Linked DNA regions of Rhodobacter capsulatus SB 1003. The protein of the gene in region 2 interacts with the protein of the main gene of each other region in a pairwise test. Links are inferred from orthologs where the notes say so. Each region holds a gene or a part of one and is shown on either strand. Other genes may lie near its edges.

What was found.
Region 1: the proteins of ileS (region 2) and RCAP_RS13160 interact in binary tests that used the Escherichia coli proteins (3 or more experiments, as listed by UniProt). The link is inferred for Rhodobacter capsulatus SB 1003 from one-to-one orthologs.
Region 3: the proteins of ileS (region 2) and RCAP_RS03860 interact in binary tests that used the Escherichia coli proteins (3 or more experiments, as listed by UniProt). The link is inferred for Rhodobacter capsulatus SB 1003 from one-to-one orthologs.

Annotation. Positions count from the first base shown.
Region 1 is NC_014034.1:2,845,486-2,852,337, reverse strand. Bases 2,511-5,289 are described here. They hold RCAP_RS13160 (D-ribose ABC transporter substrate-binding protein), read right to left. Parts: upstream 4,482-5,289; coding sequence 3,540-4,481; downstream 2,511-3,539. Other genes in these bases: RCAP_RS13155 (L-fucose/L-arabinose isomerase family protein), read left to right, coding at 4,834-5,289; RCAP_RS13165 (DUF2291 domain-containing protein), read right to left, coding at 2,829-3,476; RCAP_RS13170 (sugar ABC transporter ATP-binding protein), read right to left, coding at 2,511-2,832. In the rest of the region: RCAP_RS13180 (DeoR/GlpR family DNA-binding transcription regulator), read right to left, coding at 1-145; RCAP_RS13175 (ABC transporter permease), read right to left, coding at 239-1,297; more of RCAP_RS13170, read right to left, coding at 1,294-2,510; more of RCAP_RS13155, read left to right, coding at 5,290-6,300; RCAP_RS13150 (transketolase), read left to right, coding at 6,312-6,852. UniProt on the Escherichia coli protein: Part of the ABC transporter complex RbsABC involved in ribose import. Binds ribose. Also serves as the primary chemoreceptor for chemotaxis.
Region 2 is NC_014034.1:3,403,769-3,411,317, reverse strand. The notes cover bases 4,074-7,549. They hold ileS (isoleucine--tRNA ligase), read right to left. Parts: upstream 7,226-7,549; coding sequence 4,274-7,225; downstream 4,074-4,273. Other genes in these bases: glpD (glycerol-3-phosphate dehydrogenase), read left to right, coding at 7,495-7,549. In the rest of the region: RCAP_RS15855 (DUF484 family protein), read left to right, coding at 64-768; RCAP_RS15850 (tyrosine recombinase XerC), read left to right, coding at 768-1,691; RCAP_RS15845 (EF-hand domain-containing protein), read left to right, coding at 1,880-2,452; RCAP_RS15840 (CDP-alcohol phosphatidyltransferase family protein), read left to right, coding at 2,535-3,233; RCAP_RS15835 (DMT family transporter), read right to left, coding at 3,230-4,069. UniProt on the Escherichia coli protein: Catalyzes the attachment of isoleucine to tRNA(Ile). As IleRS can inadvertently accommodate and process structurally similar amino acids such as valine, to avoid such errors it has two additional distinct tRNA(Ile)-dependent editing activities.
Region 3 is NC_014034.1:845,629-852,365, reverse strand. The notes cover bases 3,900-6,737. They hold RCAP_RS03860 (HyaD/HybD family hydrogenase maturation endopeptidase), read right to left. Parts: upstream 5,716-6,737; coding sequence 5,083-5,715; downstream 3,900-5,082. Other genes in these bases: RCAP_RS03850 (nickel-dependent hydrogenase large subunit), read right to left, coding at 6,715-6,737; cybH (Ni/Fe-hydrogenase, b-type cytochrome subunit), read right to left, coding at 5,917-6,705; RCAP_RS03865 (HypC/HybG/HupF family hydrogenase formation chaperone), read right to left, coding at 4,763-5,083; RCAP_RS03870 (thioredoxin domain-containing protein), read right to left, coding at 4,339-4,755; RCAP_RS03875 (hydrogenase expression/formation protein), read right to left, coding at 3,900-4,335. Also shown: RCAP_RS03900 (sigma-54-dependent transcriptional regulator), read right to left, coding at 1-453; hydrogenase nickel incorporation protein HypB, read right to left, coding at 453-1,460; hydrogenase maturation nickel metallochaperone HypA, read right to left, coding at 1,460-1,801; hydrogenase expression/formation protein HupK, read right to left, coding at 1,794-2,678; RCAP_RS03880 ([NiFe]-hydrogenase assembly chaperone HybE), read right to left, coding at 2,675-3,436; more of RCAP_RS03875, read right to left, coding at 3,508-3,899.

The DNA.
Region 1 (6,852 bases), 560 kb from region 2 along the record:
CCTCGGAGACCTGAAAGGCCACCGCCAGATCGCGCACCCGCGCCGAGCCCTCTTCCTCGATCCATTCAAGGATGCGACGCCGCCGCGGTTCAGAGAGCAGACCGGCCTTGCTGTCGTCACGGATCGGAACGGGTTTCGTCGACACGGGATTCGCCTATCGGTTGCGGGGTATGGGAAGGTCAGGGAATGTCCCTGACCTCCTTAGGGGCGGGGGGCGGGCCGGTCAACGGCCCAATCCTCACCGGCCCAGCGCGGCCTCCTGTTGCAATGCCACGCGGGCCTGAAGCTTGCTTTGCGCCTGATCGATGACCACGGCGGCGACGATCACCAGACCCTTGATCACGGTCTGCCAGAACGAGGACACGCTCATCATCACCAGCCCGTCCGACAGGATCGAGATCACGAAGGCGCCGACGATGGTGCCGCCGATCTTGCCGCGCCCGCCCGAGAGCGAGGTGCCGCCCAGAACCGCCGCCGCGATGGCGTTGAGTTCAAAGGTTTCCCCCGTCGCCGGATGCGCCGCCTGCAGTTGCGAGGCGATGATCAGCCCGACGATGGCGGCGCAAAAGCCCGAGAACATGTAGACGAAAAGCTTGACCCGGTTGACCTTGACACCCGAGAGCGCCGCGCCGCGTTCATTGCCGCCCACCGCATAGATATGGCGGCCAAGCGGCGTGCGTTTGGCGATATAGGCGGCCACAAGCCCCACCGCGATCAGCATCCAGATCTGCACCGGCAGGCCAAGGAAGGTGCCCGCCCCGATCGCCGGGAAGCTGGCCGAACCGTAGTCCGGATTGCCCGAGAGGTTCGGGAAGGTCCGCCCGCCCGACGACAGCAGTGCCGCACCGCGGGCGATGTAAAGCGTGCCCAGCGTGGCGATGAAGGGGGCGACGTTCAGCTTGGTGATCAATATCCCGTTCACGAAGCCCACGAAAACGCCGACACACATCACGATCAGGGTGATTTCCAGCGTGTTGAACTGCATCGTGCCGACCGTGCCAAGGTCGATGCCGTAAAGGATCAGCCAGCCCGAGACCATCGAGCACAGCCCGACGGTCGAGCCGACCGAGAGGTCGATGCCGCCGGTGATGATGACAAAGGTCATGCCGATCGCCAGAAAGGCGGTCAGCGCGGCATGTTTCGCCACGATCACGCTGTTGGCGACCGACAGGAAATTCGGCGCCATGATCGCGAAGAAGCCGAAGACCAGGATCAGCGCGACATAGGTGCGCGCCTGCAGCAGCGTCAGAAGCAGGGGCGAGCCCGGCGCGGGCGAGGAGGCGGGTGCGGCACTCATGCGGCGATGTCCTTCGAATTTTGCGCAACGGGGACGGTGGTGGCCGAGATCACCTTCGCGGCTTCGGTGCCGGAGGGGAACTCACCGGTCACGCGGCCCTGCGCCATGACGATGATGCGGTCGGAAAGGGCCAGGACCTCGTCGAGGTCCGAGGTCACGAAGAGGATGCCCAGACCCTCGGCGGCCAGACGCCGCATGGTGCGGAAGACCTCGGCCTTGGCGCCGATGTCGATGCCGCGCGAGGGCTCGTCCATCAACAGCACCTTCGGCCCGGTCATCAGCGCCTTGCCGATGACGACCTTTTGCTGGTTGCCGCCCGAAAGCGACGAGACCGGGTTTTCCGGGCTCGCCACCTTGATCGTCAGCCGCTTGATGAAATCCAGCGCGGTCTGCGCCTCGCGTTTCAGATCGAGGTGGAAGAGTTTCGCAAAGCCGGGCAGGGACGAGAGCGTCAGGTTCTCCCGGATCGACATGATCTGGATCAGCCCGTCGCGCTTGCGGTCTTCGGGGATCAGCGCGATGCCGCGCGCGATGCGCCCGGGCACGTCGCGTTCGGTCAAGGGCTTGCCCTCGACGAAGAAGCGGCCGCCCGAATGCGGGTGCTGCGCCATCACGCATTCCAGAAATTCCGACCGCCCCGCGCCCATCAGCCCGTAAAGCCCGACGATCTCGCCCGCGCGAATGGACAGCGAGACGTGATCGACAGTGAAGCCGCCCCCCGCGCGGGGCAGGGTGATGGCTTCGGCGCGAAAGATCTCGGGGCCGAAATGCGCGACCTCGGAGCGGCCGTATTCTTTCGAACTTGACCCGATCATCGCCTGCACGATCCAGGGGATGTCGACCCCTTCCATGCTGCGCGCGCCGGTGATGGTGCCGTCGCGCAGCACGGTGATGTAATCGCCGACGCGGATCAGCTCTTCCAGCCGGTGGCTGATGTAGACGATGCCGACGCCCTGGGCTTTCAGCTCGTCGATGACGCGGAACAGCACCTCGACCTCGGCCGCCGACAGCGCCGAGGTGGGCTCGTCGAGGATCAGGATGCGGGCGTTCTGCGCCAGCGCCTTGGCGATTTCCACGATCTGCTGTTGCCCGATGCGCAGATTGCCCAAGGGCGTGTCGGGGTGGATGTTCTGTTCGAGCCGCTCCATCAGCACGCGCGTCGCGCGCCGATGCGCCTCGATGTCGATGTCGATGCCGCCGCGCGTGGTTTCATGGCCGATGAAGATGTTTTCCGCCACCGTCAGGTTCGGAAACAGGTTCAGTTCCTGAAACACGATGCCGATCCCCGCCGCCACGGCGTCCGCCTTGGTGCGAAAGCGCATCTCGCGCCCGTCCATGGTGATCGTGCCTTCGGTCATGTCCTCGACCCCGGCGATCAGCTTCATCAGCGTCGATTTGCCGGCGCCGTTTTCGCCCACCAGCACATTGACCGCGCCCATGCGCAGATCGAAATCCACGCCCTTGAGCGCGCGGGTGCCGGGGTAGACCTTGACCGCCCCGCGCATCTTCAGCCCGATCGGATGCTGTTCCGTCATGGCAGCACCGTCAGCGCGATGGGGGTGACCAGCCATTTGTCAGAGGCCGTGCGCAGCGAAAAGACGCCGGTAAAGGCGACGGTCTTGCCGGTCGGGTCTTCGGTGGGAACGCTCAGCCCGGCCGCGGCGCGGTCGTTCAGCGCCCGGCCCAGCTTGCCGAATTCCATCTGGTCGCGGAAGGCGGTGAAATCATAGATCTTCGGCGCCACATCGCGCAGCGCATTGCCCTTGATCACCGGGCCCAGCTGCAGCGTCAGATCCGCCGCGCCGTCGCCATCGGTATCAAGATCAAGGATGCGCGCGCGCGTGCCAAGCTCGGCCTTGATGACCTTGCCCTGATCCTTGAGCGCGAAATTCCAGGGCGAGCCATTGCCCGCGCCGCGCGCGCCGTAAGCCGCGCCTGCCGTGTCCAGCCCGGCGGCGATCTGGCCGCGCAGGGTGCGCGCCGTCTGCGCCTGCACCGCGATCAGTGGCAGAAGCTTCGCCTCGTAACTCTCGGCCAGAAGCGTGGTGATGCGGGCCGCGTCGCCACTGGCGTCGGCGGCGGGGGCGGCAGAGTTTTCCGCCGTTTTCGGCACGATCTTGCAGCCCGTGGTGCCAAGCGCAACCGCAAGGCACAGGGCCGTCACTAGGGGGGATTTCATGGCCGTGGATCCTTTGGAATCCGGCGCGCCGAGGGATATCGGCGCGCCGGGGACGGTCTTTGATCAGTTCGACAGCGCGAAGGTTTCAAGCTTGGCGGCATTGTCGGCATTGATCAGCGCGCAATCCATCAGCTGCTTTTCGTCAACGCCGGTCGAGCCGGTTTTCAGGTATTTGTCGGCCTGTTCGACCGCCATCTGCGCCTGCGCATAGGCCGGTTGCAGGACGGTGGCCTTGATCCCGCCCTTCTTGATCGAGTCGCGCACGTCGTTCGAGCCGTCAAAGCCCACCACGACCACATCGGTCCGCCCGGCGGCTTCCAGAGCGGCCCAGGCACCCATAGCCATCGTGTCGTTGCCCGAGATCACGCCCTTGATTTCCGGGTGCGCCTGCAGCATCGATTCCATCACGGTGTAGGCTTCGGTCTGCGACCAGTTCGCGGTCTGGCTCGCCACCAGTTTCAGGTCCGGATACTGGTCGATGATGTCGTGATAGCCCTGCGAGCGGATGCCCGCATTGGTGTCGGATTCCTTGCCCAGAAGCTCGGCATAATCGCCCTTTTCGCCCATCAGCTTGACGAATTCCTCGCCGCCCAGCTGCGCGCCCTGGTAGTTGTTCGACACGATCTGGCTGACCGCGATCCCCGAGGCGGTGATTTCGCGGTCGATCAGGAACGAGGGGATGCCCGCATCCTTGGCCTTTTGCACCGCGGCCACGGTCGCATCGGCGCCGGCATTGTCGAGGATGATCGCCTTGACGCCCGCGGCGATGGCGCTGTCAAAGAGTTCCGATTGCTTGTTGGCGTCGTCGTCATGCACCAGAACCATGGTGTCATAGCCCAGTTCCTTGGCCTTCGCCGCCGCCCCGTCGGCTTCCGCCTTGAAGAAGGGGTTGTCGTGGCTGGGCGTGATGATGGCGATCGTGTCCGCCGCGGCGGCAAAGCCCGGCATCACACCGGTCATGGCGACGGCAAAAACCGACACCAGAAGGCGTCTCTTCACGTTCATGGGTATCCTCCGTTGTCGCGCGCCCCCCGACCGGGGGCGACTCCCCGGGCTGATCCTGCGCCCGGGCTTCGATTGCCGTCAAGTATTTTCGTTTCGCTTTCGATTATTTCGCTTGCTTTCGCAATAATCACATTCTTGACCCTGAATGTTTGCGGTCATTGCGGCGCTGCGGCATGAATTTCTGCGAATGCACTGCAATCTCAGGGGGTTAGTTTGTGCGGCTTTCGCCTGTCGCGGCGCTTGCGTCGGGGCGGCGACTCGTATTAAAACGAAGCAATCGAAAGTAATCGAAAGCAACCCGCGAGGCGCGCAGGTCGGGCGCAGCGGGGCAGCGAATGTCGGGAGGAGAGACATGAGCCAGCATATCCACCGCAAGGTCACGCTGGGCGTGGTGATCGGCAGCCGCGCCTTTTTCAGCCCCGCGCCCTGCAAGGATGCGCGCGACGAGGTTCTGGCGCAGCTGGCCCGGCTGGGCGTCGATGCGGTGATCCTGCCCCATGAGGCGACGGCGAATGGCGCCGTGCAGTCGATCGCCGATGCCGAGCTTTATGCGAAACATTTCAAGGCGCACCGGGACGAGATCGACGGTCTGGTGATCTGCCTGCCGAATTTCGGCGACGAAATCGCCATCGCCGAGCTGGTCAACCGCGCGAAATTGAACGTGCCGATCCTGCTGCAGGCCAGCAACGATGAAATCGGCAAGGTCGATGTGCACTCCCGCCGCGATGCCTTTTGCGGCAAGTTCTCGGTGGCCAACAACTTCTGGCAATATGGCGTGCCCTTCACCGAGACCACCACGCATACCTGCGACACCGGGGGCGCGGAATTCGGTGCCGATCTGGAACGCTTCGCCCGCATCTGCCGCACCGTGCGGGGGCTGCGCAACGCCCGTATCGGTGCCATCGGCGCGCGGACAAGCCCGTTCCAGACCATGCGGTTTTCGGAAAAACTGTTGCAGGCCAGCGGCATGACCGTGGTCACGGCGGATCTGTCGGAACTGTTGCAGCTGGCAGGCGCGATTGACGACGCCGACCCGGATCTGGCGGCGAAGCTGACCAAGCTCAAGGCCTATGGCAAGATCCCGGCGCATATCCAGCCCGGGCAGATCCTGAAACAGGCGAAATGGACCCTCGCCGTCAACCGCTGGATCGAGGAGAACGGCTGCGACGCCTCGGCCATTCAATGCTGGCGGTCTTTGCAGGACAATTTCGGCTGCGCCACCTGCGTCACCATGTCGATGATGGGCGAGGAGCTGCTGCCCTCCGCCTGCGAGGTCGACGTGATCGGCGCGGTCTCGATGTATGCGCTCGCCTTGGCCTCGGGCCAGCCCGCGGCGCTGCTTGACTGGAACAACAACTACGGCACCGAGCCCGACAAATGCGTCTGCACCCATTGCGGCAACTATCCGAAAAGCTTCATCGGGGACACGCCCGAGATCGGCGAGCTTGACGTGCTGGGCGAAACCATCGGGCGGTCGAAATGTTTCGGCGCGGTCAAGGGCAAGGTGAAGGCCGGTCCGATGACCTATTTCCGGCTCTCGACCGATGACCGCAACGGCACGATGAAATGCTATCTGGGGCAGGGGGATTTCACTGATGATCCCTTCGGGATGGATGGCGGCATCGCCGTCGCCCATGTGCCCCATCTGCGCAAGCTGATGAAATTCGTCAGCCACAACGGCTTTGAACACCATGTCGCAATGGTGCGCGGCCATGTGGCCGATGTGCTGAACGAGGCCGTGGTCCGTTACCTTGGCTGGCCGATCTACCACCACGGGGGCGAACCCGAGCCGCAGCTCTTCACCCCCCACCGTTTCTGACAGAGGATGCCATGACCCCGAAAACCGAAACCGTGGACCGCATTCGCGAAAAGGCGCTGTGGATGCGCCGGACCGCCTTTGCCATGGTGCACAGGGCGCAGCTTGGCCATCCGGGCGGCGATTTTTCCGCCATCGACATTCTGGCGACGCTTTATTTCGGGGTGATGCGCCATGACGCGACCCGCCCCGACTGGGCCGAGCGGGACCGGTTCATCATGTCGAAGGGCCATGCGACCGGCGCGCTTTACACCGCGCTTTGTGCCGCGGGCTATTTCCCCGAGGGCTGGTTGCAGACCTACATGCAGCCGCGCTCGAAGCTGAACGGGCACCCGAACCGCAACTATCTGCCGGGGATCGAGACGAACACCGGGCCCTTGGGCCACGGTTTCCCGGTGGCGACGGGCATCGCGATTGCGGGGCAGCTGACCGGGGCGGACTATCGCACCTTCGTTCTGACCGGCGACGGCGAACAGCAGGAGGGCTCGAACTGGGAAGCGGCGATGACGGCCGGGTTCCGCAAGCTTGAAAACCTGACGCTGATCATCGACCGCA
Region 2 (7,549 bases):
TTTAACCTGCATTTAACCAGAATCTGTGTCAATTTGCGTGCAACCCGCTTACGAGAGGCTGGCATGACCGACACGGCTTTTGCACCTGAACTGCGCGAAAAGATCATCTCCGATCCCGACGTGATCCTTGAGGATCGCGACCTGATGCGGGCGCTGATCACCGCGAATGAACGCGCCATGGGCGCCAATATCGTCGACCTGCGCGGTGTGGCGATGGAGCGGCTGGAACGCCGCCTGGACCGGCTCGAGGACACGCACCGTTCGGTGATCGCGGCCGCCTACGAGAATCTCTCGGGGACGAACCAGATCCACCGCGCCGTGCTGCGCATGCTTGATCCGGTCGATTTCGAGAGCTTCCTCAAAAGCCTCGGCACCGAAGTCGCCGAGATCCTGCGGGTGGACAGCGTCAAGCTGGTGCTGGAAACGCTGCAAGATGACAGCGATCCGGCGCTGCGCCGTCTGGGCGATGTTCTGTGCGTGGCCGAGCCCGGCTTCATCCAGGAATACATGCGCGCCGGTCGTGGCGGGCAGGTGCGCCCGGTGGTGCTGCGCCAGACCCTGCCGCATTCCGAGGCGATCTATGGCGAAGCGGCCAGCTGGATCCGCTCCGAGGCGCTGATGCGTCTCGATCTGGGCGAGGGGCGTCTGCCCGGCATGCTGGTGATGGGCGCCGAAGACCCGCATCAATTCAAGCCCTCGCAGGGCACCGACCTGCTGGCCTTCTTCGCAGGCGTGTTCGAGCGCGGCATGCGGCGCTGGCTGAGCTGATGTCGGTGGGGGTCTCGCCCGCCGCACGGACGGCGATGGCCCTGTGGATCAGTCACTTGCGGGCGATCGACGGGGCGGCCAGTCACACGCTGACGGCCTATAGTTCCGATGTGGCCGGGTTCCTGGCCTTCCTCCACCGCCACCGCGGCGAAAGCCTTGGTCTGGCGCAGCTGGCCGGGCTGGGCCAATCCGACATGCGGGCCTGGATGGCGCATGAACGCAACCGCGGCCTGTCGGGCCGCTCGCTGGCGCGGGCGCTTTCGGCGGTGAAGAATTTCATCCGCTGGCTGGCGGCGCGCGAAGGCTTTGACGCCACCCATGTGCTTTCGGCCAAGGCGCCGAAATATCAGCGCAAGCTGCCCCGTCCGCTCAGCGTCGAGGCCGCGGCCGAGGTGCTGGAACAGGTCGAGGTGCAGGCGCAGGAGCCCTGGATCGCGGCGCGCGATTCGGCGGTGATGACGCTGATGTATGGCTGCGGGCTGCGGGTCTCCGAGGCTTTGGCGCTGAAGGGCTCGGATGCGCCCCTGCCCGAGGTGCTGCGCATCCGCGGCAAGGGCGACAAGGAGCGGCTGGTGCCGGTTCTGCCCGCGGCGCGCAAGGCGGTGGCCGATTACCTGCGGCTCTGCCCCTTCCCGATGTCGCGCTATGAGCCGCTGTTCCGCGGCGCCCGCGGCGGTCCGCTCAATCCGCGGCTGGTGGCGAAGTCGATGGAACGGGCGCGGCTCGGCCTTGGCCTGCCCGCGACGGCGACCCCGCATGCGCTCAGGCACAGTTTTGCCACGCATCTGCTGGCCGAAGGCGGCGATCTGCGCGCGATCCAGGAATTGCTGGGCCATGCCAGCCTTGCGACCACGCAGGTCTATACCGCCGTCGATCAGGCGCGACTCATGCAGGTCTATCAGGCGGCCCATCCGCGCGCCTGAGCCGAAATCGCGCCATAAACCCTGCTAACCCGCTACAATCCAAGCGGTTTCAAACCAAGGTTTAGGCCGAAAGCAAGGTTTCGTTCATCATCTGGGGCCAGCGTCGGGGCACGTTGTCATCCAGAAAGGATCGTATGATGAGCGTGACTTCCCTGACTTCGCTGTCCGGATACGCGAGCAGCAGCGCGTTGTCGCTGCTGCAGCAAACCTCGGGCAGTTCCTCGTCCAAGACCTCCTCGTCCAGCGCGGCGAGCTTTGCCACCGGCGGTGCGCCGCCCCCGCCCCCTCCGCCGCCGGCCTCGGCCTCGGGCGGGGCCGACAGCCAGTCGCTGTTCGAGGCGCTGGCGGCCAATGACGATGCCGATGGCGACGGCGCCCTGTCGCAGGCGGAAATCGACGCGAGCCCGGTGGCCGATCTGCTGTCCTCGCAGTTCGGGTCGATCGACACCGACAGCGACGGGCTTTTGACCGAGGCCGAATTCACCGCGGCAGAAGACGCGATGAAAGCGGGCGGGGCGGGCGGCATGCAGGGCATGTCGGGTCCGCCCCCCGGCCCGCCGCCCTCGGGCCCGCCGCCGGGTTCCGAAAGCAGCTCGGAAAGCGAGGAGGACACGACCAGCTCGGGCAGCACCACCTCCGCGCAATCGCTTTACGAATCGCTTTTCACCGCGATGACCTCGGAAAGCGGGTCTTCGGAGGCGGTGACGATCGACCGCGACACGGCCAACCAGTTCCTGTCGCTGCTCAAGGCGGTCGCGTAAGCGACATCGTGACCACGGGACGGGCCGGGCTACGCCCTCGGCCCGTCTTGCACGCCTGAGCGGTTTCGGGCAGGAAGGGCGCATGGACATTCGTTTCAAGGCCCTCTCCGTTCACCTGCTGACCGCCACCGGCGCAGTGCTCTCGATGCTGGCGATGCTGGCTGCGGTCGAGGAAAAATGGTCGCTGATGTTCCTGTGGCTGGTGGTGGCGCTGATCGTCGACGGCGTCGATGGCCCCTTGGCGCGGCGGTTCGACACCAAGCACAACTGGCCGACGCATGACGGCGTGCTGATGGATCTGATCGTCGATTACCTGACCTATGTCTTCATCCCGGCCTATGCGCTGTTCAAGTCGGGGCTTTTGCCGGGCTGGACCGGCTGGCTCGCCATCATCGCGATCACCTATGCTTCGGTGATCTATTTCGCCGATACGCGGATGAAGACCAAGGATTGCTCCTTTTCCGGCTTTCCAGCCTGCTGGAACATGGTGGTGCTGGTGCTTTTCGCGATCTGGCCGTCTTACTGGGTGACGCTGGGGGTTGTTCTGGCGCTGGCGGTGGCGATGTTCTTTCCGCTGAAATTCATCCACCCGACCCGGACCCGGCGCTGGCGGCCGCTGTCGCTGACGATGGCGCTTTTGTGGACGGCCTTTGCCGCCCGCGCCGCCTGGGTGAATTTCGACGAAGGCAGCTGGGCGCATTGGGGCCTTGTCGTGACCTCGGTTTACCTGATGTTCGCGGGGATCGCGCAGCAGATCCTGCCCTCGCGTCATCCCGATTAAAGCCGGGTCAGCACCACCCCCGCGACGATCAGACCGGCCGCCGTGGCCTTCGACCGGGTCATCCTTTCGCCGAAGGCCAGCCAGCCGATCAGCACGGCGAACAGGATCGCGGTTTCCCGTGTCGCGGCAACCAGCGCGATCGGCGCCTGGGTCATCGCCCAGATCGAGATCGCATAGGCGCCGTAAGAGGCCGCCGCCCCGGCCGCGGCCATGCCCCAATCCTTCAGGGGCGCGACGGTGATGAAGCCCTTCGGCCGGGAAAAGGTCATCACCAGACCGAACAGCAGCCCGCCCCCCACCATCAGCCAGCCGACATAACCCGCCGCATCCCCCGCGACGCGGGCACCCAGCCCATCGGTCAGCGTATAGGTGGCGGTGGCGCAGGCGGAACCGAAGGCAAAGGGCAAAAGCTTGCGGCTTTCGCCATCGGTGAAAACGCCGCGCGCCATGAAGAGGATCCCCAGCCCCAGAACGCCGATGCCGACATAGCCCAAGGGCGCGATCGTATCGAGCGCGAAAAGCGCCGAGACGATCGCCACCATCATCGGCGCGGTGCCGCGGGCAATGGGGTAAACCCGGCTCAGGTCGCCCTGTTCATAGGCATGGGCGAGGAAATACTTGTAAAAGAAATGCACGCAGCTTGCCGCGGCGACCCATTTCCAGGCGGCGACCTCGGGCAAGGGGCGGGACAGCGCGATGGCAAGGCCGACGGCGGCCTCCATGTAGCTCAGCATCACCATGGCGCGGATCTTTGATCCGCCAAAGCGCAACAGCGCATTCCAGAGCGCATGCAGGAAGGCGGCGGCCAGAACCGCGAGAAGAATGGACAGGCTCATCGCCGCGGCCTCCGGCTGTCATGCAATCGTCACATCGGTAACGAGGGATGGCAGGCGGGGCAAGGGGGGCGCTGCCCCCCGTCCGCAAGCGGACTCCCCCCGGGATATTTGGAGCAAGATGAAAGCAAAGCCTGTCTGCCTTTCATCTTGCCTCAAATATCCCGCGGGGGTCCGGGGGCGCGAAGCCCCCGGCGCCGGTTCGTGTCAGCCCAGAACCGAATTGCAGCGCGCGCAGGTGCAGGGGTGCTTGTGGCTGCCCACATCGGGCAGGATCTTCCAGCAGCGCTCGCATTTTTCGCCTTCCGCGGCTTCGAAGACGACGGCGATGCCGGGCAGTTCGGGCAGCCGGAACGCCTCGGCGGGGGCCGGGTCGGCGCTCAGGCTCAGGTCCGAGGTGATGCAGATATCGGCAAACTCGACCGATTTCAGCGCGGCTTCCAGCGCGGTGTCCTCGACATGCACCACCGGGGCGGCTTCAAGGCTGGCGCCGATCACCTTGGCGGTGCGTTGCACTTCCAAGGCTGCTGTCACCACGCGCCGGGCGCGGCGGATGCCGTCCCATTTCGCGGCGAGATCCGGGTTCAGCCACGCGGCGGGGGTGGGGTCGAAATCCTCCAGATGGACCGAATTCGCCTCGCCCGGGAAGCGGCTCAGCCAGACGTCTTCCATGGTGAAGGGCAGCATCGGCGCCAGCCATTTCGTCAGCCGCTGGAAGAGCGCGTCCATCACCGTGCGCGCGGCGCGGCGGCGCAGGCTGCTGGGCGCGTCGCAATAAAGCGCGTCCTTGCGGATGTCGAACCAGAAGGCGGAAAGATCGACGGTGCAGAAGGTGAAGAGGGTCTGGAATACGCCCTGGAAGTCGTAAGCCGCATAGCCCTCGCGCACCACCGTGTCGAGTTCGGCCAGACGGTGCAGCACCCACCGTTCCAGCTCCGGCATCTCGGCCGGGCTGACGCGTTCTTCCTCGGCAAAGCCCGCAAGCGCGCCCAGCATGAAGCGCAATGTGTTGCGCAACCGGCGGTAGCTGTCGGCGGTGCCTTTCAGGATCTCTTTCCCGATCCGCAGATCGACGGTGTAATCCGATTGCGCCACCCAGAGCCGCAGGATGTCGGCGCCGTAATCCTTGATCACATCGGCGGGCGCGACGGTGTTGCCCAGCGATTTCGACATCTTCATGCCCTTTTCGTCGAGCGTGAAGCCATGGGTCAGCACGCCGCGATAAGGGGCGCGGCCCTTGGTGGCGCAGGCCTGCAGCATCGAGGAATGGAACCAGCCGCGGTGCTGGTCGGTGCCCTCGAGGTAAAGGTCCGCGATGCCGTCCGCCGTGCCGTCCTCGCGGTCGCGCAGCACGAAGGCATGGGTCGAGCCGCTATCGAACCACACATCCAGCACGTCGAAGACCTGGTTGTAATCGTCGGGGTTGACGATGTTGCCCAGCATCCGCTCCTTGAAACCGTCGGTATACCAGACATCGGCGCCCTCGGCCTCGAAGGCCGCGCTGATGCGGGCGTTCACCTCGGCGTTGCGCAGCAGGAAATCCGGGTCGGTCGGTTGCGCGCCCTTTTTGGTGAAGCAAGTGAGCGGCACGCCCCAGGCGCGTTGCCGCGACAGCACCCAGTCGGGCCGCGCCTCGATCATCGAGTAAAGCCGGTTGCGCCCGGTGGGCGGGGTCCATTGCACAAGCTGGTCGATCGAGGTCAGCGCCCGCTCTCGGATCGTGTCACCATAGGTGCCCATGCCGTCTTCCAGCTTCACGTCGATGGCGGCGAACCATTGCGGCGTGTTGCGGAAGATCAGCGGCGCCTTCGAGCGCCAGGAATGCGGGTAGGAGTGCTTGAGCTTGCCCTTGGCCAGCAGCGCGCCCTGCGCATGCAGCGCCTTGATGTTGCTGACATTCGCCGGGCCTTCCTTGCCATCGGGCAGGATGATCGGCTGGCCGCCGAAGACCGGCAGCGAGGTCCGGTAGGTTCCGTCCGGCTCGACGTTATAAGTCATCGGCAGGCCGAACTTGAGGCCCAGTTGATAGTCGTCATCGCCGTGGCTGGGCGCGGTGTGCACGAAACCGGTCCCGGCATCGTCGGTGACGTGATCGCCCGGCAGCATCGGCACGGAGTAATCCCATTCGCCGTTGCCGTTTTCGATGCCCGCATAGGGGTGGCGCAGGATCACGCCCTCGAATTCCGAGGTCGCCACGTCGCGCAGACGGGTGAAGCCCTCGACCTTGGCCGAGGTCATCACGCCCTGCGCCAGCACATCGGCCAGCACCAGCGTTTCACCGACGACCGCGGTGGCGTTCTCGGCCGCCGCATCGATGCGGTAAAGTCCGTAGGCAATGCCCGGACCGTAGGCGACGGCGCGGTTTTGCGGGATCGTCCAGGGCGTCGTGGTCCAGATCACCACCGAGGCATTTGCGTCGAGCAAGTCTTTGGGCGCCTCGGCGCCCGGCGAGTTGTCCAAGGCGGCGCCAGTGTGGTTGGTGACCTTGAACCGCACCCAGATCGTGTGGCTGGTGTGGTCGTGATACTCGACCTCGGCTTCTGCGAGGGCGGTCTTTTCGACCGGCGACCACATCACCGGCTTCGAGCCCTGATAAAGCGAGCCGTTCATCAGGAGTTTCATGAACTCCTCGGCGATCACGGCTTCGGCGTGGTAATCCATCGTCAGATAGGGGCGTTCCCATTTGCCGGTGACGCCCAGACGCTTGAATTCCTCGCGCTGGATGTCGATCCAGCCCTCGGCGAAGCGGCGGCATTCCTGACGGAAGGAGACGGTGTCCACGTCGTCCTTGTTCAGGCCCTTGGCGCGGTATTGCTCCTCGATCTTCCACTCGATCGGCAGGCCGTGGCAATCCCAGCCCGGCACATAACGCGCGTCGCGGCCCATCATCTGCTGGCTGCGCACGATGAAGTCTTTCAGGATCTTGTTCAGCGCATGGCCGATGTGCAGATGCCCGTTCGCATAGGGCGGGCCGTCATGCAGGACAAACGGCGCCCGGCCGGTCTTTTCGCGCAGGCGGTCATAGACGCCGATCCGCGCCCAGCGGGCCAGCCAGTCGGGTTCGCGGCCCGGAAGGTTCGCGCGCATCGGAAAGTCGGTTTCGGGCAGAAAGACGGTGTCGCGGTAATCGACGGGTGTTTCGGGCGTGTCGGCGCTCATCTCGTATCCATATCGGGCTGAAAGGGCGCAACGCGCCCGCATCTGATCTGGGCACCTCCGTGCCCGGGGCTTTGCAACTGTCTCCCGGCAACCCTGACGCGTCAGAGCGCCGGGCCGGTAATTCGATGTATGAAGCAAAGCCCGGTCATGGCGGCGTTATAGGCGCGGCGTCGGGGGCGGGCAAGCGCGAAGGCCGCGCGACGGCTGCGTCATCGCTTGCCAAACCGCGGGAAAAAGCCATCATCGGATCAATTGCGCAGGAGGCAGACGTGAGCGATCAACCCGGGGTCGTCGATCTTTTCATCATCGGCGGGGGGGTGAACG
Region 3 (6,737 bases), 2.6 Mb from region 2 along the record:
GCGCTTTTCCACCCGGCTTTCCGAGGTGGAATTGAGAAGCCGCATCTCCAGCGAGAGCCGCTCGTTTTCGCGCGCCAGAGTGAACATCCGCGCCGCGTTGCGCGCCGAGGACAGAAGCTGTTCGGGATGCCAGGGCTTGGTCAGGAACTGATGGATGCCCGCATCATTGATCGCCGCCATCATCGAGGCGCTGTCAGTATACCCGGTGATGATGATGCGCACGGTTTCCGGCCAGCGCTCGCGCACTTCGGTCAGGAAATCGACCCCGGTCCGGCCCGGCATGCGCTGGTCACAGATGATGACCTGCACCCATTCCTCTTCCAGAATGGCGATCGCCGCCTCGGCGCCCTGCGCGGTCAGCACGTCGAAATCGTCTTCGAGCGCAAGTTTCATCGCCGCCAGCGAATGCGGCTCGTCATCGACCAGAAGGATCGCGGGGGCCGAGGCAGCCATCAGCGCGCTTTCCGCGCCAGACCCGCGCGCAGCCAGTCGATCCAGGCGCCCATGCCGTCGCCGGTGCGGGCCGAGACGCGCAGAACCTCGATCTGCGGGTTCACCCGGCGGATATTGGCTTCATAAAGGTCCAGATCGACATCGCAATAGGGCGCCAGATCGACCTTGTTGAGGATCGCCAGCCCCGCGGCGGCAAACATGTCGGGGTATTTCAGGGGCTTGTCCTCGCCCTCGGTGACCGACAGGATCGCCACCTTGGCATCCTCGCCCAGATCGAAGGCGGCCGGGCAGACCAGATTGCCGACGTTTTCGATGAAGAGAAGCGCGCCCGCAGGCAGCGGCAGATGTGCCAGCGCCTGTTCGACCATCGCACCGTCGAGATGGCAGCCCTTGCCGGTATTGACCTGAATCGCCGGTGCCCCGGTGGCGCGGATGCGGTCGGCATCATTCGTCGTCTGCTGATCGCCCTCGATCACCGCCAGGGGCTGCGCGCCCAGCATCTCGATCGTCTTCACCAGCAGCGTGGTCTTGCCCGACCCGGGCGAGGACACGAGGTTGGTTGCAAAAGTGCAATTTTTCGCCAAAGCCGCGCGGTTTCGGGCGGCATATTGGTTGTTTTTCGACAAGATGTCGGTTTCGATCTCGATCAGCCGGGCCTGGCTCATGCCGGGCACTTCGGTGCCCGCCGGACCATGGCCCAGATGGATGTCATGGGCACAGGCGCCATGGGAATGGCCGTGATCGTGGCCATGCGCATGCGGGTGATCGCTGTCGGCCTCGGCGCCGTGACCGGCCGCGTGGCTGTGGCTGTGCGCATGCGGATGGGCATGGCTCGTGCCGTCGGCATGGGTGTGCCAGTGGCTGTGGGAATGGCTGTGGGGGCCCTGCGGCTCGGCCAGAACGGCAAAGGGGGCGGGCTTGTGCGCGCCGTCCTTGCCCTGGCTTTTCAGATGCGCCTTGAACTGATCCTCGACGCTGTGACCGCCACAGCCGCATACCGTGCACATCAGAGCACCTCCAAATCCTTGATCCGCATCTCGTCGCCGCCCTGCACCAGAAGCCTTGTGCCGCCACATTCCGGGCAGATGTCCAGCCGATGCTCGATTTCCACCGTCTTGCCGCAGTCAAAGCAGGCCGCCTGCCCCGGAAGGTCGATGATCTGCACCGCGGCGCCTTCGGCCAAAGACCCGCGCAGGACCACGTCGAAGGCGAAGTCCAGCGCCGCACGCTCCACCCCGGCCAGCCGCCCGATCTCGAGCCGCACCCGCGTCACCTTTGCAAACCCGTTGGCGCGGGCGGCCTCCTCGATCGCCGTGCGAATCCCCTCGACGATCGACATTTCATGCATGCGCCAGCTCCTGCACCGAGACTGCCACACAGGGGTCCAGAATGTCGATGACCAAAGCCGCCAGACCGGCCTTGGCGGCGGGCAGACTGGCCAGCGAGAGCGCGAGCGCCCCGCACGGGGCGAGCAGGTGATCGGTGGGGGTGACGCGGGAAAGCGCCGTGACCATCCCCGCCTCGGCCCGGGCCGAGAGCGCATAGGTGCCGCGCGCCGCCGCCACCAGCGCCAGCCCCGGGCGCGGCGTTGCGGCCGCGGGCGGCGCCAGCGCGAAAGCATGCAGATCGACGATCCGGCCCAGCGCGCGCCAGAACGGGCCCCGGCCGAACCGCGCCTCGGCCTGGCGCATCAGCGGATCATCGGCGACCCGCCCGGCGGGGGAATTTTCCTGCGCCGTCAGGGCCATGGGATCGGAAAGCGGGGGCAGGACCGCCACCGCCTCGCCCGGCGCGAAAGCATGGCCCAGCGTGGCCAGAAGCGGCGCCACCCCCTGCCCCGAGGTCAGGAAGGGCCACAGATCCGCGGGTTTCGCCCCGCCCCAAAGCCAGTGTTGCAGCGCCGCGCCGCCCTCGGCCCAATGCTCGGGCAGCGGCTGCGGGGCAAGGCCCAGAAGCTTCGGCCAGATCAGGCAGAGCTTCGCCAGATGATCGCGCAGGATCTCGCGCCGCGCGGGCGCCGCCTCTGCCGGCAGCCCCAGCGCCAGCCGCGCCGCATGGCCCTGCGCCGCGCCGCACAGATTGAAGAGCCGCGGCAGCAGCTCTGCCACCTGCCCGGGCGGCTTGCCCAGCAGCAGCGCCGCCACCGGCAAGGGATCGGGCGGGGTCAGACTGACCGCCAGCCGCTGCCCCTCGGGACGCAGCACGATGCCCAGCGCCGCGCTCATTCCGCCGCGCCCTCGTCTTCGCCCGCCAGACCGGCCGAGATCAGCCGCCGCCGCGTCGGTTGCGCCATCGCCTCGGCCCGGGCGGCGGTTTCGGCCTTTTCGGCCTCGGCCGCCTCGAGCGCCGCCAGCTCTGCGGTGCGGCTGGCGCGGATTTCGGCGGCGCGGTCGGTCTCGGCGCGGTTTTCCGCCTTGAAGAGTTCGATCATCACCGCGCGGGCCAGATCGACCGCCTGCATCTGGGTCTGGAAATCGCCCATCGTCGGGTACAGCGAGCAGGCCTTGTAGCCGCCCACCATCTCGCGCCGGTTGTGGATGAATTCATAGAGGCCCGAGGGGAATTCCAGGTCTTCCTTGACCCCCGGGATCAGGCCCGACCAATCCTCGCCCGCGGCGGGCAGCTGGATCAGGTTCATGAACCAGGGGCTGACCAGCACGCCAAGCCCGCGGCCCTCATGGCTGCGAAAGCCCACGGCTTCGATCGACAAAGCCTTGTTCACCAGGGGCACGTCGCGCATTTTCGAATGCCAGATCTCGCGGAAATCGGCGACCAGCGCCGAGACCTGCGCATCGACGCGGTTTTGCTCCAAAAGCGCGGGGGCGCCGGGATCGCTTTGCACGATGAACTGCGCTTTCGGCGCGTCGCAATTCGGGCAGTGCCAGTCTTCGGGCAATGCGGTGAAGGGCGTGCCGGGCAGAACCTGGCGGAATTCGTCGCCCGAGGCCGGGTCGTAGGGCGTCCAGCAGATCTTGCATTCCATGATCGCCAGATCGGAAATCCGGTCATTGGCGCCCAGGTAAGAGCCCTCGAAGCCCGCGCGTGTCGGCCCGCTCAACGGATCGCCTCCAGCACTTCGCGGATGCGGCCCGCCGAATCTTCCAGATCCTCGCGCGCGGCCAAGGCCACTTCCGGCATCGTCGTCACCTCGATCGTGTCGAGGATCAGCGCATCGGTCGAATTGTAGAACTGCACCCGCCAGACATGCGGCGTCGCCGTCGCGGTGATCCGGCAATTGCCATAGCCGCGCGACAGGATCGTCACCGCGCCCTCGCCCAGCATGTAATCGAGCAGCGTCAGGTCTTCTTCCGTATGCGGAAGCAGCGTCAGGTTGATCACATCCGCCGCGCCCCCCACGTAAGCGGCGGATTTGTCGAACAGTTCCGCGATCAGCGCCGGGGCGTTCACGACGCCGTCGGAAAGCGGCGGCAGCGCGGTCTGGCCCTTGCGGAAGGGCTCGAAGGCGCGGCTCAGCGCCGCGGCGGGCACCGCCCCCACCTCGATCCGGTCAACGCCCGCACCGGCCACCGACCAGACCCCGGCAAAGACCGATTCCTGCACCATCAGCGCCGGGATGCCGCGGATCTTCATCGCGACCTCGCCCTGCCCCATAGTTTCCGCGATCAGCGCGCGGTTTTGCGCATCCAGCCCCGCCAGATCGAAACTGGCCATGCCGCCCCGCGCGCAGGCCTCGGCCGCCGCGGCGATCTCGTCAAGCAGCTTCAGCGCCGGGGTAACGGCAGAGCTGTCCTCGACCTCGGGCAGATGCGCCGAATAGGTCCGCATGCCGGAGGGCAGCTGCATGTAGCCCAGTTCCTCGTCGCCTTCGGGCTGCGAGCCGGGGCCGAAACCGACGGGGGGCAGGTGGAAATTCGAGACCATGGCTCAGCCTTTCGCGGCAAGGATATGAGAGGTGCGGGCGATGTAATCGTCCCAGTCGCGGATCTTTTCGATGCCGCCCAGAAAGTCGCCGTCGCGGAAGAACAGGAACGAGGGGGTTTTCAGCACCCGGGTGGTTTCGCGCAGTTCGGTCTCGATGCCGTCGCCGACGACGGCGCAGTCAAAGGCGTTCTGAAAGGCCTGGCGCAGTTCGGGCAGCACCACGGCGGCATCGGGGGTTTCCAGATTGCGCGCCGCGTCGCCCGGCACGAACAGGCAATGCGCCCCCGGCCGGGTGGTGAATTCGCGCAGGTCATGCGCGTTTTCCAGCCGCGGCCAGCCGAACTCGGTGGTCAGCCGGGCCACCAGCGGATGGGTCTTGCCCGAGGGCGGCGCGGTGTCGGGCATATGAAAATCGTGCATGGGAACCTCAGGCGCGGGTCTTGCCGGCGTCAAGCGCGGCTTGAAGATGGGGGGGAAGCTGGGGCGAACGGGCCTCCAGATCGGCGAAGGCATCGCCAAGATCGCCGCCCGCCATCAGCGACCGCAGCCCGCCCAGCGCGGCGGAAATCTGCGCGGCGGCTTCGGGGGTCAGCACCTCGCGGGCGGCACCAAGGAAGGCCAGGACCCAGTCGCCCGGCCGCGCCTCGGGCACCAGCGACAGATCGACCAGACCGGGGCGGCCGTCCTCGATCACGTCGCCACGGATGCCGTCCACCGCCAGCAATTGCACGGGAATGCCGACGCACATCAGGCGCGGACCTTGGCGGCCGAGGGGAAGAAGCGGTGATCGCCGATCCGGCAGGCCTCGTCCTCGGAGGGGCGGCCGCGTTCATAGGCGTCACGCGCCAGCGAGGGATCGACCAGATCGTTGCTGATCGTCGCGCCCTTCGTCACCTCGATGCCCCAGGCGCGCAGTTCCCGCACCGCCTCGGCGATGGCGAAATCGATCTGCCCGGCCACGGCCGGACGCAGGGAGCCGCCGTAATCCTCCAGCTCGACCGGCTGGCAGCCGATCAGCGTCATGCGGGACGGGCAATAGCCCATCAGCTGCGCCGTGGCGATGACGTCCTGAAAGCCGGTCTGATGCAGGCTCATCTTTTTCGCGCCCATGAAGGCGGGCACGTCGTCGTCACGCATCGTGACCAGCGTGCCGGGGGTGAAGCCGAAATCGACCGCGTCAAAGACGATCAGCGCCTCGGCCTCTTCCAGAAACGGCAGCAGGTAAAGCCCCTGCGTGCCGCCATCGAGCAGCCGGACATTGGCGGGCAGCGCATGGGTTTCGGCCATCCGCTCGACACAGCGCACGCCAAAGCCCTCGTCGGCCCAAAGCACGTTGCCGATGCCCAGAACAAGAACCCGTTCAGGTTTGAATGCTGGCATGGGTCCCTCCCTAGACCGCCGCTGGCAGGGCGTTTGCCCCATGATGATCGACCCCGTCGCCCCGGAAAACCCGGCAAGAGAGTCGGAATCGCCCAAATTCTGGAAACCTTGTTACCACTTATAAGGTTATTTTGGAAGATATATTTCCACAATAAACCGAGCACAGATCACTCTGCGCCCGGTTGCAAAGCTTCTTTCCAGTCACTCGATCCGGTCGTCCTTGAAGGTCCGGTGCCCCGAGATCATCGTCGAGACCATCGACTGGCGGCTCATCACGTCTTCGCGCACCGCGGCGTAGATATGGATGATCGCGAAGATCACGATCGCCCACATGCCCAGATGGTGCAACGTGTGCAGCCGCTGGCTGTTTTGCACATAGCCCAGCACCCAGCCGAACAGGCTGTCGGTCACGCCCCCCTGCCCCGCGCCTTCGGCATAAAGCGCCCAGCCGGTGATCATCATGAAGGTGATGCCCAAGGTGATGAAGGTGAACATCGCCGCATGCGCCAGCGGGTTGTGGCCGATGTATTTCTTCGGCTCTTCTTCAAGGAAGAAATACCAGCGCAGCTCGAAGACGAATTCCTTCCAGTAGCGCTTGTTGAAGATCGGGATGTAGAACATCTGCCAGGCGTGGCGGTTGCCCACGAAGGCCCAGTAGATGCGGCCGAAAAAGCCCACCGACATCACCACCCCGGCGGCGAAATGCGCGAAGCGGATGTAGCCCATCACGAACTGGTCGGTGGCCTCGCCGATCTGCATCGAGGGCAGCGGCGAGGCGATGAAATAGCCGGTGACCACCAGGATGGTGATCGCCAGCGCGTTGACCCAGTGCCAGACCCGGACCGGCGCCTCGTAGACATAGACGGAGGTACGCCGCCGGATGCTTTCTAGGTCCTCGCGGGTGGCGTCGCCGGTCAGTCGCGAGGCCTCGAAGATTTCATCCGGGCCACGGACGGGGGCATTGATCCTTTCGTCGGAAACTCCCTTCATGGCATCCCCCTACCGGACCTTGACGGTGGTCA